DNA from 2 places in the Streptomyces sp. NPDC085946 genome. Region 2 is predicted to be linked to the other one. Evidence: riboswitches for the same ligand, from Rfam matches in the RefSeq annotation. Region 2 holds a riboswitch; the other holds the start of a gene.
What was found. Region 2 has a riboswitch for cobalamin ahead of ACIF8T_RS05295 (cobalamin biosynthesis protein). Riboswitches for the same ligand answer to the same signal wherever they lie in the genome.

Region 1 (6,953 bases), on a different contig from region 2:
TTCCTCCCGCGGCTCCGCCGGAACCGGCGGGCATGCCGCGTCCTGGGATTCTGCCCGCCGCCGACGCGTTCGACAGCCTGTCCCGGTGCCTGTACGCCGGGCTTCCGGACGAGGGGCACCGGATGGGCGTGGTGCTCACCTCCCACGGTGCCGACGCGGTCCGTGACGCCGTGCCTGACCGGTGACACTGTGCCTGACCGGTGATGCCGTGCCCGACCGGCGCCGCCGTGCGCGACCGGCGCCCGGAGCCGATCATGGCGCCCACGCCGAAGACCGCGCCGCCCGAGGACGTGTAGTGGGGGCACACCGGCCCGATCGTGCGCCCGGGCCGCCGCCCCACCCGAGGCCCACGGCACGGACCCGCCCCGCCCGCCCCCGTGCCGGGTGCCGCGATGCCCGGAACCGTCCCCGGACGCCCGCTCCTGCCCTACCCTGACCGGCATGAACGCACCGGGGGACGTGATCGACGGACGCTTCGAGCTGATCGAGCGGCTGGGCAGCGGCGGGATGGGCACGGTCTGGCGGGCGCGGGACACCGTGCTGCACCGCGAGGTCGCCCTGAAGGCCGTGCGCCCGGACGCGGAGGCCTCCGCCGCCGTACGCGAACGGGTCATGCGCGAGGCGAGGGCGCTGGCGCGGCTCAGCGACCCCCACGTGGTGACGGTCCACCAGATCGTCGAGGCCGACCCGCACCCCTGGATCGTGATGGAGCTGGTCCCCGGCACCTCCCTGCACCAGCGCCTGGCCGACGGGCCGTTGCCCCCGGTGGAGGCGGCGCGCATCGGCCGCCACGTGCTCCGGGCGCTGCGCGTCGCCCACGCGGCCGGCATCCAGCACCGGGACGTCAAACCCGCGAACATCCTGCTCCGCCCGGACGGCACCGCCGTCCTGACCGACTTCGGCATCGCCGCCCTGCAGGGGGCGACCGCGCTGACCGTCACCGGTGAACTCGTCGGCTCCCCGGAGTACATGGCGCCCGAGCGCATCCGCGGCCACGACGACGACCCGGCGTCCGACCTGTGGTCCCTCGGGCTGGTGCTGTACGTGAGCGTGGAGGGCGTGAGCCCGCTGCGCCGGGCGACCACGCTCGCCACCCTGGCCGCCGTCCTCGACGACCCGGTCCCCCTGCCGGTGCGCTCCGGCCCGCTCGCCCCCGTCCTGCAGGCGCTCCTCGTCCGCGACCCGGCGGCCCGCCCGGGCGCGGACCGGCTGGACGCGCTGCTCGCCCGGGCGGAGTCCGGCACGGCACCGCACGGGGACCGGCCGACCCTGACGGCGGCGGAACCCGTCCCGCTCCCGGGGCCGTCCGCACCGCACCCGGCGACGGGACCCGCGCCGGTCCCCGGGGGCGCCACGCGCCCGGCCGGGTCCCGCCCCGGTCGCCCCGCGCGCCGCGCCCTGCCGGTGCTGCTCGCCGCGACCGCCGTCCTGGCCGTGGTCGCGGCGACCGTCCTCGCCCTCACCCTGCGCTCGCCCGGCGACGACACGGAGGGCACCGGCCGGGCGGGCGGTGCCGCGAGCGCCCGCTCCTCCGCGCCGGCCACCGACGGCCCGTCACCGGAACGGAGCGCCCGGCCGGTGCGCGCCACGCCGTCGGCCCCCGCCGCGAGTCCCTCGACGTCCGCCCCGGCCCGCACCGAACCGTCCCGGCTCCCGGCCGGGGAGGGCCGCTGGATCGCCCAGCTCCACTCCGAACCCGTCGCCTCCGGCACCGCGGCCCGCGACCAGCGGCTCGCCGGGATCCGCCGGACCGTGCCCGACGCCGCCGTCCTGCGCAGCGACGACTACGCCTCCCTGCGCCCGGGCTACTGGGTGGTCTACGCGCCCGGCCCCTTCACCGACGGCCGCGCGGCCCTCGCGTACTGCGCCGCGCGCGGCCGGACGACAACGACCACCTGCATCGGCCGCTACCTGAGCACCAGCCCGGCCGACGCCCTCCTCCAGTGCGGCCCGCCGGCGACGGCCCCGACGGGCCGCTGCACCCGCGGAACCTAGGCGGCGCCGCCCTTCGTGACAGCCGTGTCCAGCCCTGTTGGCGGACCGTTCACCTCCGCCGCGTATCCCGTTCTTGACGCCTGAAGGCGTACGGGGCTCCGCGCCCGGGCGCACGGGGTTCCGCGCTCGCACGACACACGGGGGATGCCATGGACAGGAAACGCAGGGGCGCGCTCGCGGGGGCGGCCGTGACCGGCGCGCTGCTCCTCGCGGGCTGTGCGGCGAAGCCGGACCGCGGTGAGATCGTCACCTGGACCGACGCGCACGGCCGGGCCTGCACCGGCGTGGTGATGGTCGACCCGGAGGACGCCGAACGGGAGGTGACCGGCATCGACTGCGACTACCCGCCGCAGGGGCGGCAGCCGGGCCGCCGGACGACCGAGCCGCTGCCGGACTGAGCGGCCCGCGCTCGCACGGCGGGGTACCGGCCGGCGGCGGGTCAGTCGTCGGCCGGGACGGGCGCCGCGGTCGTCGCCGCGACCGCGGCCAGCTCGTCCGGCGTGCGCGGCCCCGGCGCCGTGTCCGCCAGCAGCCCCTGGGCGCGCAGCAGATGCGCCGCGGCGATGCCCCAGGGCAGCCGCAGCCCGGCCTGCTCCAGCAGGTCGGTGCGGGCCAGCATCCGTGGCGCGGGCCCGGTGCGCACGCCCTGTGGGGTGAGCAGCGCCGCGTCGTCGGCCCAGCGCAGCGCGAGGTCCACGTCGTGGGTGGCCATCACCACGGTGGTGCCGCCGGCGCGCAGCCCGTCGAGCGTGGCGAGCAGCCGCTCCTGGCCGTCCGGGTCGAGCCCGGCGGTCGGCTCGTCCAGGACGAGGACCCGCGGCCGCATGGCCACCGCACCGGCGATCGCCGTCCGCTTGCGCTGCCCGTAGGAGAGCAGATGGGTGGGACGGTCGGCGAGGGCCGTGATGTCCAGGGCGTCGAGGGCCTCGTCGACGCGTCGGCGCACCTCGGTGTCGGACAGGCCGAGGTTCAGCGGCCCGAACGACACGTCCTGGGCGACCGAGGCGGCGAAGAGCTGGTCGTCGGGGTCCTGCACCACCAGCTGCACCGTGGTCCGCAACCGCGTCAGGCCCTTGCGGTCGAACGTGACGGGGCGGCCCTCCACCGCCAACTGTCCCGTCCGGGGCCGCAGTCCGCCGCTGAGCAGGCGCATCAGGGTGGTCTTGCCGCTGCCGTTGCGGCCGAGCAGGGCCAGCGCGCGCCCCCCGCGCACCTCGAAGTCGAGGCCGTCGAGCACGGCCGGCCCCTCCTCGTACGCGAAGGACACGTCCCGCAGGGCGACCAGGGCGGGTTCGGTCATGACAGCGGCCTTTCCAGTACGACGGTCAGGGCGGCGACGGCCGCGAGCAGCCCGGCGCTCGCCAGGGTGAACGGGACGGAGACGCGGGCCTCGGGCACCAGGACCCGCAGGGTGCCGTCGTAGCCGCGTCCGGCGAGGCCGGACTGGAGCCGGGCCGCCCGGTCGAAGGAGCGGACGAACGCGGTGGCGCCGAGCCCGGCCAGGGAACGCCACTGCGCGGCCCGCGTGGTGTGCCCCAGCCGCGCGGCCTGCGCCTGCCGGATCTGCCGCAGGGAGTCCAGCAGCAGGAAACTCATCCGGTACGTCACCAGGGCCACGTCGACGACGGCCGCGGGCACCCCGGCCCTGACCAGGCGCGGCAGCAGGTCGGACATCGGGGTGGTGAACGCGAACAGCAGGACGCCGAGGGAGGCGGCGGAGGTGCGCAGCATCAGCTCCCCGGCGTGCCGGGGACCGCCGTCGGCCGGCGCCAGGAAACCGTCGGGGCCGCCCACCTGGACGAGCAGTGTGGCGGCTCCCGTCAGGCAGAAGCCCAGCGGCACCCGGTAGGCGCGCCACAGCTTGCGGGCGGGCACCCCCGCCGGTCCCAGCAGCAGCACCAGCGCCGTGACGAGCACCAGGGCGGCGCCCGGCCAGGGCGGCAGCGAGACGGCGAGCAGGGTCAGCCCCAGGGCGAGAACGGCCTTGTCCACGGGGTGGCGGCGGCGCCAGCGGTTGCTGTGCGCCGCCGCGTCGATCGGCAGCACGGGACCTCAGACCGCTCTGCCGGCGGAGCCGCCGGTCGCGCCGGGACCGGCCGGGGCCCCGGCGGAGGGGGCGGCCGCGGCGTCCGCCGGCGCGGAACCGGAGGCGGCCCGGCCGTCGGAGGAGTTGCCGGGGGAGCTGCCGGAGGAGCCGGCGGGCTCCTCCGGCGCGGTGCCGAGTTCCGCCCGGGCGCGTTCCTCGCCCTGGCGGCGTCCGCGCCGCAGGCCGAAGTAGTAGGCGAGGAAGCCCGTGCCGATCGCCGCCTGCAGGGAGAACAGCGCCGACTCGATCTCCCCCGACGGCGGCTCGTACAGGGGCGCGAACCAGGGCTCGTAGTCCGGCTCGATCTCGGTGATCGCCGTCTCCGCCTCGCCGTCGGAGCCGGCGAACGGCTCCTCCTTGCCGTCGCCGAGACCGAGGGCCAGCGGCAGGACCGCGAGCGCGGCCACGGCGAGCAGCAGCAGCAGGTTGATCCGAGTGTTCCTGCTCATCGGGCCACCGCCTCCGTGCCGGCCGGAGCCGGCCTGCCGCCGGTCACGAGCACGCCCAGCCGGGTCAGTTCGCCCTTGCTGGACTGGACGAGCAGCCGCATCACGAGGACCGTGAGCAGCCCCTCGCTCACCGCGAGCGGGATCTGGGTGACGGCGAAGATGGAGCCGAACTTGCCGAGCGCGCCCAGGAATCCGCTGCCCGGGTCGGGGAAGGCGAGGGCCAGCTGCACGCTGGTGACGCAGTACGTGGACAGGTCGGCGACGAACGCGCCCGCGAACACCGTGACCATCAGCGGCACGCCGAGGCGCCGCAGCAGCCGGTACACGGCGTAACCGGCCCAGGGGCCCGCGATCGCCATGGAGAAGACGTTGGCGCCGAGCGTGGTCAGACCGCCGTGGGCGAGCAGCAGCGCCTGGAAGAGCAGGGTGATGGTGCCCAGCACCGCCATGACCGGCGGCCGGAACAGGATGGCACCCAGGCCGGTTCCGGTGGGGTGGGAGCAACTCCCCGTGACCGAGGGCAGCTTCAGGGCGGACAGGACGAACGTGAAGGCCCCGGAGGCCCCGAGGAGCAGCGTGCTCTCGGGGTGTTCGCGGACCTCGCGGGTGAGTGACCGTACTCCGTGGACGACGAACGGCGCGGACGCGACACCCCAGGCGATCGCGTGCGCCGGAGGCAGAAAGCCCTCGGCAATGTGCATGGCTCGGCAGACCCTCTCCAGCACCTCGTGGATGGTTGACGCGCCTTGGCCGGTCTCCTGGCTGACGGGTACCACCGCCCGAACTCCGCCTTCCCGGGTCCGAGGACCCAGTGGCCGCCCCGCGGGGCAGGAGCCGGACTTCCCGATCACAGTGGCGAGGGCCGCACCGGCATCACACCGGATTTCCCGAACACCAAGGCGTCGTGACAGTAGTCCGCAGGTAGGGGCGCTGACAACCCGGCCGGACGGGCGCGCGGGCGCCGTCCGTCCGCTCGCGCCGCCGCTCGAGCGGCGCGCGCCCCCTCCGCGCCGGGAACGCGCGGGAAAAGTGAGGTGCGTTACCCGCGCTCCGAGACCGATGCCTCACCGGCCGTCCGGCGGAGGGATTCCGGCCGGTGCGGCCGGGGTTCCGACCTGCGCTGCGCCGGGGCGAGTACACCGGGTTGCCCCCGCCGCCGGACGCCCCCGCCGCCGCGGCCCGGCGCGGTGGCCGGGTGGACCCCGGCCGTCGCGCCCGCCGGGCTTTCCTCGTCGTCCACGCCCCCGCCTCCGCGAGCCGGCCCGGGCTCGCCCTCGGGCTGCTCGCCCTCGGGCTGCTCGCCCTCGGGCTGCTCGCCCTCGGGCTGCTCGCGCTCGGGCCGCTCGCGCTCCGTGCCGCCGCGGTCACCATCGGGTCGCCGGTGACCGCGGAGTCCGCGGTCCGGGCCATGGAGCTCTCCGCCGACCGGCTTCTGCTCCTCGTCGCGTTCCTCACGCCGCCGAGCGGCCTGGTGCCGTCCCCGGGCACCGCGCGGGGACCGGCCGGGCACCGCTGGGTGTGCACGACGTTCCGGCTGACCCTGACCCTGGCCACGACCACCGCCACCGTCTCCGCGCTGCGGCCCGGGGCGGACGCGGCGGTCGCCGCCCTCGCCGCGGGCCGTCCGCCGCCCGCCGCCGGGGACGTCCTGTTCGGGCCGGTGGTCCCGCTGTCCGCCTGCGTCTTCGTCACGGCGGTGTCGTTCCCGGAGCCCCGGGGACCGGCACGGCGGGGGCGGAGGCCGTGCACGGCGGGCCGCAGGCCGGCCGGCTCGGCGTGCGCGGCCGGTGGCCCCTCGGGCGCCGCGGGGGTGTCAGGCCACCTGCTCCGGTGCCGGCCGGGTGCCTGCCGGGCCCGCCGCGGGTGCCGCGTCCGCCTCCTCCGAGGCGTCGGGCGTACCGGCCGCGACCGCCGTGCCCGACGCGTGGGCCGTGCCCGGCGCGTCCGGCGCGTACGCCGTGTCCGTCCCGGCCGCGCGGCGTCCGGCGAGCAGCAGGCCCGCCGCGACGACCGCGGAGGCCGCCCCCAGCACCCCCACGGCACCGGCCAGCGTGCCGGCCGCCGGCTCCACGGCCAGCAGCACCAGCGGGCACACGAACTCGCCGCCGAAGAAGGCGGCCGTCCACAGGCCCGTGCCCCGGCCGCGGTCCGCGTACTCCAGCCGCCCCATGGCGCTGGTGACCAGGGCCGGCAGCAGCAGCCCCGTGCCCAGGCAGTTGACGACCGCGCCCGCGACCAGCAGCGGGGCGCCGTCCGCCAGGAACACCACGCCGAACCCGGCCGCGCACAGCGCGAACGCCGCGGGCAGGACCGTGTCCGGGGAGCGCTTCAGCCGGGCGAACACGACCGCTCCGGCCACCGTGGCGGCGCTGGCGATCGCGGTCGCCGCGCCGATCACCCGGGAGTCCTCCACACCGAGGTCG
Region 2 (6,953 bases):
CCTTCACGCCCTGCCGCACCAGCCACCGGCAGATCCCCGCGGTGACGACGCTCTTGCCGGCGTCGGAGGTGGTGCCGGCGACGAGGAGTCCCCCGTTCATGCCCTGCGTCCCTTCGCCAGGAGGCGCCCGGCGGCACTGACGCCGAGCGCGAGCCAGCCGACACGGCGGGAGAGCCGTACGGCCCGTTCGATGTCGGCGACCCGGACGGCGCGTCCGGCGTCCCCGTTGAGGACGGGTCGGTGCTCGACCCGTCCGCCGTAGGAGAGGGTGCCGCCGAGCCGTACGCCGAGCGCGCCCGCGAAGGAGGCCTCCACGGGCCCGGCGTTGGGGCTCGGATGCCGGTGGGCGTCGGCCCGCCAGGCCCGCACGGCGCCGCGCGGGTCGTCCCCGGCGACGGCGGCCAGCACGGCGGTCAGCCGGGCCCCCGGCCACCCGGCGAGGTCGTCGAGGCGCGCGGAGGCCCAGCCGTAGCGCCGGTACCGCGGGGACTTGTGCCCCACCATGGCGTCGAGGGTGTTGACGGCGCGGAACCCGAGCAGCCCCGGCACCCCGCCGACGGCGCCCCACACCAGCGCGCCCACGACGGCGTCGGAGGTGTTCTCGGCCACCGACTCGACCACGGCGCGGGCGATCCCGTCGCCGTCGAGCGCCTGCGGGTCACGCCCGCACAGGTGCGGCAGCCGCTCCCGGGCGGCCTCGACGTCGCCGGCCTCCAGGGCCCGCCCGATGGCGGTGGCCTCCCGGGCGAGCGAGGTCCCGCCGACCACGGCCCAGGTGGCGGCGGCGGTCAGCGCGACGGAGGCGGCGGGGGAGGTGCGTACGGCGCGGGCGGCCGCGGCCCCGAGGGCGACGGCGCCGCCCGCGCAGACGGCGGTGTGCAGCGCGCCCCAGCCCCGGTGGTCCCGCCACAGCACCCGTTCCACGGCACCCGCGGCCCGCCCGAACACGGCGACCGGGTGCCCGCGGCGCGGATCGCCGAGGAGCAGGTCGCCGAGGAGGCCGGCGGCGGCACCGTACGCGAAGACGCGATCGGCACCCATGGGGTCAGTCCGCCGCGGGGTGCGGCAGGGCTCGGCGGGGGCGGCTCGGGCGGCAGGCGCGCATGGCGGTATGTCCTCACTCAGGGTGTCCACGCCCTGGTTCGACGAGACCGGCGGTGAGAGTTCCTGGCTCCCGGGGGTGTTACCCCGGTGACAGTGGCGGGACCGCGCCGGACTTCCACCGGCTTCCTCTCTTGCCGCCGCATTGGCTCCGGCAGTCCACCACGGCCCGCGAACACCCGTCAACTTGCCGTTGACCTGCGATGGAGGAGTGTGCTCAGGCCCACACACCGGTGGTCGGCCGCGTCACGGGCACCGCGCGGGCGCGGCGACGGGACGCGTCCGTGGTGGCGGGGTGCGTGCACGGCGACGGGGCGCGTGCACGCCGACGGGGCGCGTGCACGGCGACGGGGTGCGGGACGGCGATCCGTCCCGCACCCCGCTCGGTGCTGCCGCGGGCCGGGCCCGTGCCCGGCCGTGATCGGTCCTCGGTCAGGCGACGATCAGGTAGATCCCGTACGCCACCGCGGCGGCGCACGCCGCGAAGCAGGCGTAGGCGCCGGTGACCGCGAGGGCCGCGCCGCCGCCCTGGGCCGCGGCCCGCTCGTGCCGCGAGAGGCCCGTGATGCCGAGGGTGAACAGGCCGACGAGGGCCACGGTGACCACGAGGCTGACGCCGAAGACGGAGCCGAGGGCCGCCCAGTCGATCTTCATACTGCTTCTCTTCCTTCGTACCCGGGGTGCGCGCGGGTCAGACGGTGGTGGAGGCCGACGGGGTCTTGGAGTCGGAGGCGGCCTGGACCGGGAACGCGGTCGCCAGGTCCTCCGTCGCCGTGCCCGCGGGCGGCGGGATCACCGCGGCGATCGCCGTGGTCACCACGCCGGCGGGCTCCTCCTCGACCTCGTTGACGTTGGTGTGGTCGACGATCTCCCGGCGGGAGACCTTCCAGATGGCGAAGCTGGAGCCGATCAGGAAGGCGGCCACCAGGGCGGTGCCCCAGTCACCGAGGCCGGTGACGTACTCCGCGAGCGCGGCGACCAGCGCGGCCGCCGGCAGGGTCAGGCCCCAGGCGACGAACATCCGGGTGGCGGTCGACCAGCGGACGACACCGCCCTTGCGGCCCAGGCCCGCGCCCATCACCGAGCCGGAGACGGAGTGGGTGGTGGACAGGGAGAAGCCGAGGTGGGAGGAGGCCAGGATGACCGTGGCCGCGCTGGTCTGGGCGGCGAAGCCCTGCTGCGGCTGGAGGTCGGTCAGGCCCTTGCCCATGGTGCGGATGATGCGCCAGCCGCCGAGGTAGGTGCCGAGCGCGATGGCGATGCCCGCGGAGAGGATGACCCACATCGGCGGGTCGGAGTCCGGGGCCAGGGTGCCGCCGGCGACCAGGGCGAGGGTGATGATGCCCATCGTCTTCTGCGCGTCGTTGGTGCCGTGGGCCAGGGAGACCAGGCCCGCCGAGGCGATCTGGCCGGCGCGGTAGCCCTTCTCGGACGCCTTGCCGTCGGCCTTCTTGCCGAGCGTGTACGTCAGCCGGGTCCCGACCATCGCGGCGAGGCCCGCGACCAGCGGGGCGGCGATCGCCGGGATCAGCACCTTGGTGACCAGGACGTCGCCGTGGACCGCGCCGAGGCCCGCCGAGGCGACGGTGGCGCCGATCAGACCGCCCATGAGGGCGTGCGAGGAGCTGGAGGGCAGTCCGACCAGCCACGTCAGCAGGTTCCAGAGGATCGCACCGACCAGGGCGGCGAAGATGACCTCGGGACGTATGCCGGTCTCGTCGACGAGACCCTTGGAGATCGTGTTGGCGACTTCCACGGAGAGGAAGGCGCCGACCAGGTTGAGGACGGCGGACATGGCGACGGCGACCTTGGGCCTGAGGGCGCCCGTGGAAATGGTCGTGGCCATCGCGTTCGCGGTGTCGTGGAAACCGTTCGTGAAATCGAACGCGAGTGCGGTTACCACCACAATCGCGAGGATCAGCGAGAAGCTTTCCATTTACCCAGGCAATCGTTCGAGGTCATTGGCTGGTCGACCGTAGGCAACCAGGGTGAACGGAAGATGAACTGAGAGAGGCATCGTGGTGTCTCTAGCAGGGGCCGCCGGCGCGCCGCGCGCCGACGACCCGGGCGCCGCACCGGTTCCACGCCTTCGGGTGATGTCCTCCGCCGGCCCGGGGGCCGGGCCGGAGAGATGTTTGTCACCCGGCGAAGGGTCCTCGTCGCCGTCCCGCCGGCCGGTGGGGCGCCCGCGTCCGGCGGACGGCTCCGGGCTGCGGGGGCGGTCGCTCGCACGCGTGTTCCCCTGACGGTCGTATGCGATCCGGGCCCCGGCGGCGGCGTCCGGCCGTCCGCCGTGCGTCCGTCGCGTCCGCGCCCGCCGGCCGGTCCGGTGGCGGAAGGAAGACGGTAGGCACCGCGGCCCCCGCCTGGCAGGATCGCCGCATGGGCGGACAGCGGCGGGGCGGCGGAGAGGACCGGGGCGGCGCGGGGGGCGCGCGGGAGGCGCGGGTGCGGGCCGAGGAGGCGCGCGCCTGGGCGGACCTCGTCGCGACCGCCCGCCGGACGGTGGCCGACGGGCTGGTCGTCGGCACCTCCGGCAACGTCTCGGTGCGGGTCGGGGAGACGGTCCTGGTCACCCCGTCCGGGGTGCCCTACGACCGGCTGACGCCGGACGACGTCACCGGCGTCGACCTCGACGGCCGGCAGGTCATCGGCGGGCTCGTCCCGACCAGCGAGCTCCCCCTGCACCTCGCCGTCTACCGCACCACCGGCGCCCGCGCCGTCGTCCACACCCACGCCGTGCACGCGACGGCCGTCTCGACGCTCGTCCCGGAGCTCCCGCCGGTCCACTACATGACCGCCGCGCTCGGCGGCCCCGTCCGGGTCGCCCCCTACGCGACCTACGGCACCGCCGAGCTGGCCGAGAACATGCTGCGCGCGCTCGCCGGCCGCTCCGGCTGCCTCCTGCAGAACCACGGCACGGTCACCCACGGCGCCACCCTCGACCAGGCCTACGACCGCACCGCCCAACTGGAGTGGATGTGCCGCCTGTGGCTGACCGCCTCGTCGGTCCCGGGGCGCACGCCGACCCTGCTGTCGGAGGCGCAGCTGGCGGAGGTGGCGGAGAAGCTGCGGGGGTACGGGCAGCGGGAGTGAGCCCCCGGCGCGCCCGGCACCGCGGGCGGGACCGGCCCCCGTCACCCCGGGCGGCCCTCCGGCTGGCCGCCCGGCGGATCCGCCGGGACACTGGTGGCGTGCGCACTGTCAAAGCGACGGCCGCTGCCGTCACCACCGTGATAGGTGCCGGGGCCGTCGCCGTGGCCGCCGGCCGGCTCGCCAGCGACGCGGCCCTCAAGGCCCCCCCGGGCAGGCCGCTGCCCACGGAGCCCAAGGTCACCGTGCACGGCACCGCGGCCGGGCGAATCACCCTGACCCGGGACCTCGCCACCCTGCGGCCCGGCCGGTACGGCCTGGCCGGCGAGGACTCCCACGCGGTCGTGGGCCCCGTCCTGACCGACACCACGCACACCGTGGACACCGTCGTGCGCCGCCTGGAACGGGTCACGCACGGCACCGTCCAGCCCGGCGACCAGGTGTGGCTCACCCCGAACCTGCACGTCGGCACGCCGCGCACGGCCCTCGGGCTGAACCACACCGACGTCGACGTCCCCGCCGAGGTGGGCTTCCTGCCGGCCTGGCTGGTGCCCGCCGTCCGCGACACCTGGATCATCGCGGTGCACGGCCTGGGCACCACCCGGGAACTCGCCATGAACGTCATGGCCTTCCTGCACCGCCACCACTTCCCGGTGCTGGCCCTCTCCTACCGCGGCGACCGCGGCGCCCCCCGCTCGCCGGACGGCCTCGGCCACTTCGGCGAGACCGAGTGGCACGACCTCGACGCGGCGATCCACCACGCCGTCCGCCAGGGCGCCCGGCAGGTGGTCCTGCACGGCTGGTCCACCGGCGCCACCATGGCACTGCGCGCCGCCGTCTACTCCGAGATGCGCGACCGCATCGCCGGGCTGATCCTCGACTCCCCGGTCCTCAGCTGGGAGACCACGTTGCGCGCCCTCGCCGCGGCCCGCCGCACCCCCGGTCCGCTGCTGCCGCTGGCGGTCCGCGCCGCACGGGGCCGCGCCGGTCTGGACGGCGGCCACCAGGCCGTCGCCGGCGAGACCCCCGACCCCGGCGACCTCCGGGTGCCGACCGTCATCATGCACGGGCCGGACGACACCGTGGCCCCCTGGCACCTCTCCCGCCGCTTCGCCGAGGAGCGCCCGGGCCTGGTCGGAGTCCACACCGTCCCCGACGCGCCGCACGGCGCCATGTGGAACGCGGACCCGGAGGGCTACGAGCAGGTCATGCGCCGCTTCCTCACGCCGCTGATGTGAGCGCGCGGGGCGGGGCCGGACGGGCCCGGGCGGGCGGATCCCGCCCCGGTCCGCCACCGCTCCACCACCCCGGCCCGACCCCTCCCACCCATCCGGTCGCGGAGATTCCGTTTAGCGCCGTACCACTGGCCGGATTCCTGCCCCGGGCCGTCGGCACGGCCCGGGACACGGCCGGCCCCGCGGCCCGCGGCGGCATTCCGTTTGGGTTTTCGGACCGTCAACCGGAAGACTGCCCCCGTGACGTCCCGTATCCCGCGCGACTCCAGGCTTCGACTCGTCCGCCCGCGACCCCTGGCCGCCGCCCCCGCAGCCGTGAACCAGCGGCGCCCGCGCCGCCCCGCACCGCGCCCCCCGGAAGGCACCCCGGCACCGGCCGTGCTGGCCAGAATGGCGCGCTCCGGCCTGGCCGGCGCGGCCCGCGTCGCCCGCTGGGCCGACGCCGCCCTCGGCCCCGGCCGCCGGGGCGCCACCGCCGACGGCAAGGCCACCCTCTCGGACGCGACCGCCGAACGGGCGGCCCGCGACCTGGGCCTGACCGCCGCTCAGGTCCGGGCCGACTGGGACACCGCCCGCCTCGCCGGCCTCGTCGAGGTGCACGGCGACAGCGCCCGCCCCGGCTGGCGGCTGCGCGCCTGGGACCGCGACGACAGCGCCGTCCTGCGCGGCTGGGTCGCCCTCTTCGACGCCTGGTCGCTCGCCTACCCGGAGCCCGAGGGGCACGAGCCCGCCGCCGTCGCCGAGGTCGTCTCGGCCATGCCGCAGGTGCTCTCCTTCCTCCAACTGTCCGCCGGGCCCGTCCCCGTGGAGCAGCTCCTCGACCTCCTCGGGCAGCGGGTCACCGAACTGCGCACCGAACGCTGCGAGGTCGCCTACGGCCCCCGGCCCGAGCCGGCCCGGCCCGAGCCCACCGCCCCGGCCGACGCCGACGCCCCGCTCGCCCCGCTGCTGGACTGGGCCCTGCGCGCCCTGGCCTCCGTCGGCGCCCTCACCTACGGCGACGGCCAGGCCACGCTCACCCCGCTCGGCAACTGGGCGGTCTGGGTCAAGCTGGAGCAGATCTGCGTCGCCGCGCAGAGCCCCGCCGGCAACATCGAGCAGGCGGCCGAGGACATGCTCCGCGGCTGCGCCCAGCTCCGCCCCAACGCCGCCCGCGCCGAGTACCGCGCCTGGCTCGCCGCCCGCCCCGTCGGCAGCGCCGTCACCGAGCTGCTCGCGGCCGCCCGCGGCGACGACGCCCTGCTGCGCGGCCTGGCCTTCGAGGCGCTGCGCGTGGTCGGCGCCCCCGCGGAACCCGACGTGCGGGCCGTGCTGGACGAGCCGACGCTGCGGCCCTACGCCCTGCTGTGGCTCGCCGAGCACGACGGCGTCGACCCCGAGGACGCCCACGAGGTCCTCACCCGCGAGGAGGCCACCTGGCTGTGGGTGGACACCGCCGCCGCCGTCGCCGACCACGGCGAGGCGCCGATGCTGGTGCGGCACCTGGAGTCCGCGGTGCAGCCGACCGTCCCGGCGCTGCTGGAC

Region 1: linked by a shared signal. The riboswitch ahead of ACIF8T_RS26900 (energy-coupling factor ABC transporter permease) and the one ahead of ACIF8T_RS05295 (cobalamin biosynthesis protein) in region 2 are both predicted to bind cobalamin.

Annotation. Positions count from the first base shown of each region.
Region 1 covers NZ_JBITSF010000015.1:99,059-106,011, forward strand. The annotation lists gene ACIF8T_RS26875 (protein kinase) at 442-1,995, shown strand; gene ACIF8T_RS26880 (hypothetical protein) at 2,145-2,393, shown strand; gene ACIF8T_RS26885 (energy-coupling factor ABC transporter ATP-binding protein) at 2,435-3,295, opposite strand; gene cbiQ (cobalt ECF transporter T component CbiQ) at 3,292-4,041, opposite strand; gene ACIF8T_RS26895 (energy-coupling factor ABC transporter substrate-binding protein) at 4,048-4,530, opposite strand; gene ACIF8T_RS26900 (energy-coupling factor ABC transporter permease) at 4,527-5,231, opposite strand; cobalamin riboswitch at 5,261-5,444, opposite strand; gene ACIF8T_RS26905 (MFS transporter) at 6,344-6,953, opposite strand, start outside.
Region 2 covers NZ_JBITSF010000001.1:1,193,945-1,200,897, forward strand. The annotation lists gene ACIF8T_RS05290 (cobyric acid synthase) at 1-100, opposite strand, end outside; gene ACIF8T_RS05295 (cobalamin biosynthesis protein) at 97-1,041, opposite strand; cobalamin riboswitch at 1,141-1,281, opposite strand; gene ACIF8T_RS05300 (hypothetical protein) at 1,534-1,755, opposite strand; gene ACIF8T_RS05305 (anion permease) at 1,793-3,037, opposite strand; gene ACIF8T_RS05310 (class II aldolase/adducin family protein) at 3,484-4,197, shown strand; gene ACIF8T_RS05315 (alpha/beta hydrolase) at 4,296-5,432, shown strand; gene ACIF8T_RS05320 (hypothetical protein) at 5,820-6,953, shown strand, end outside.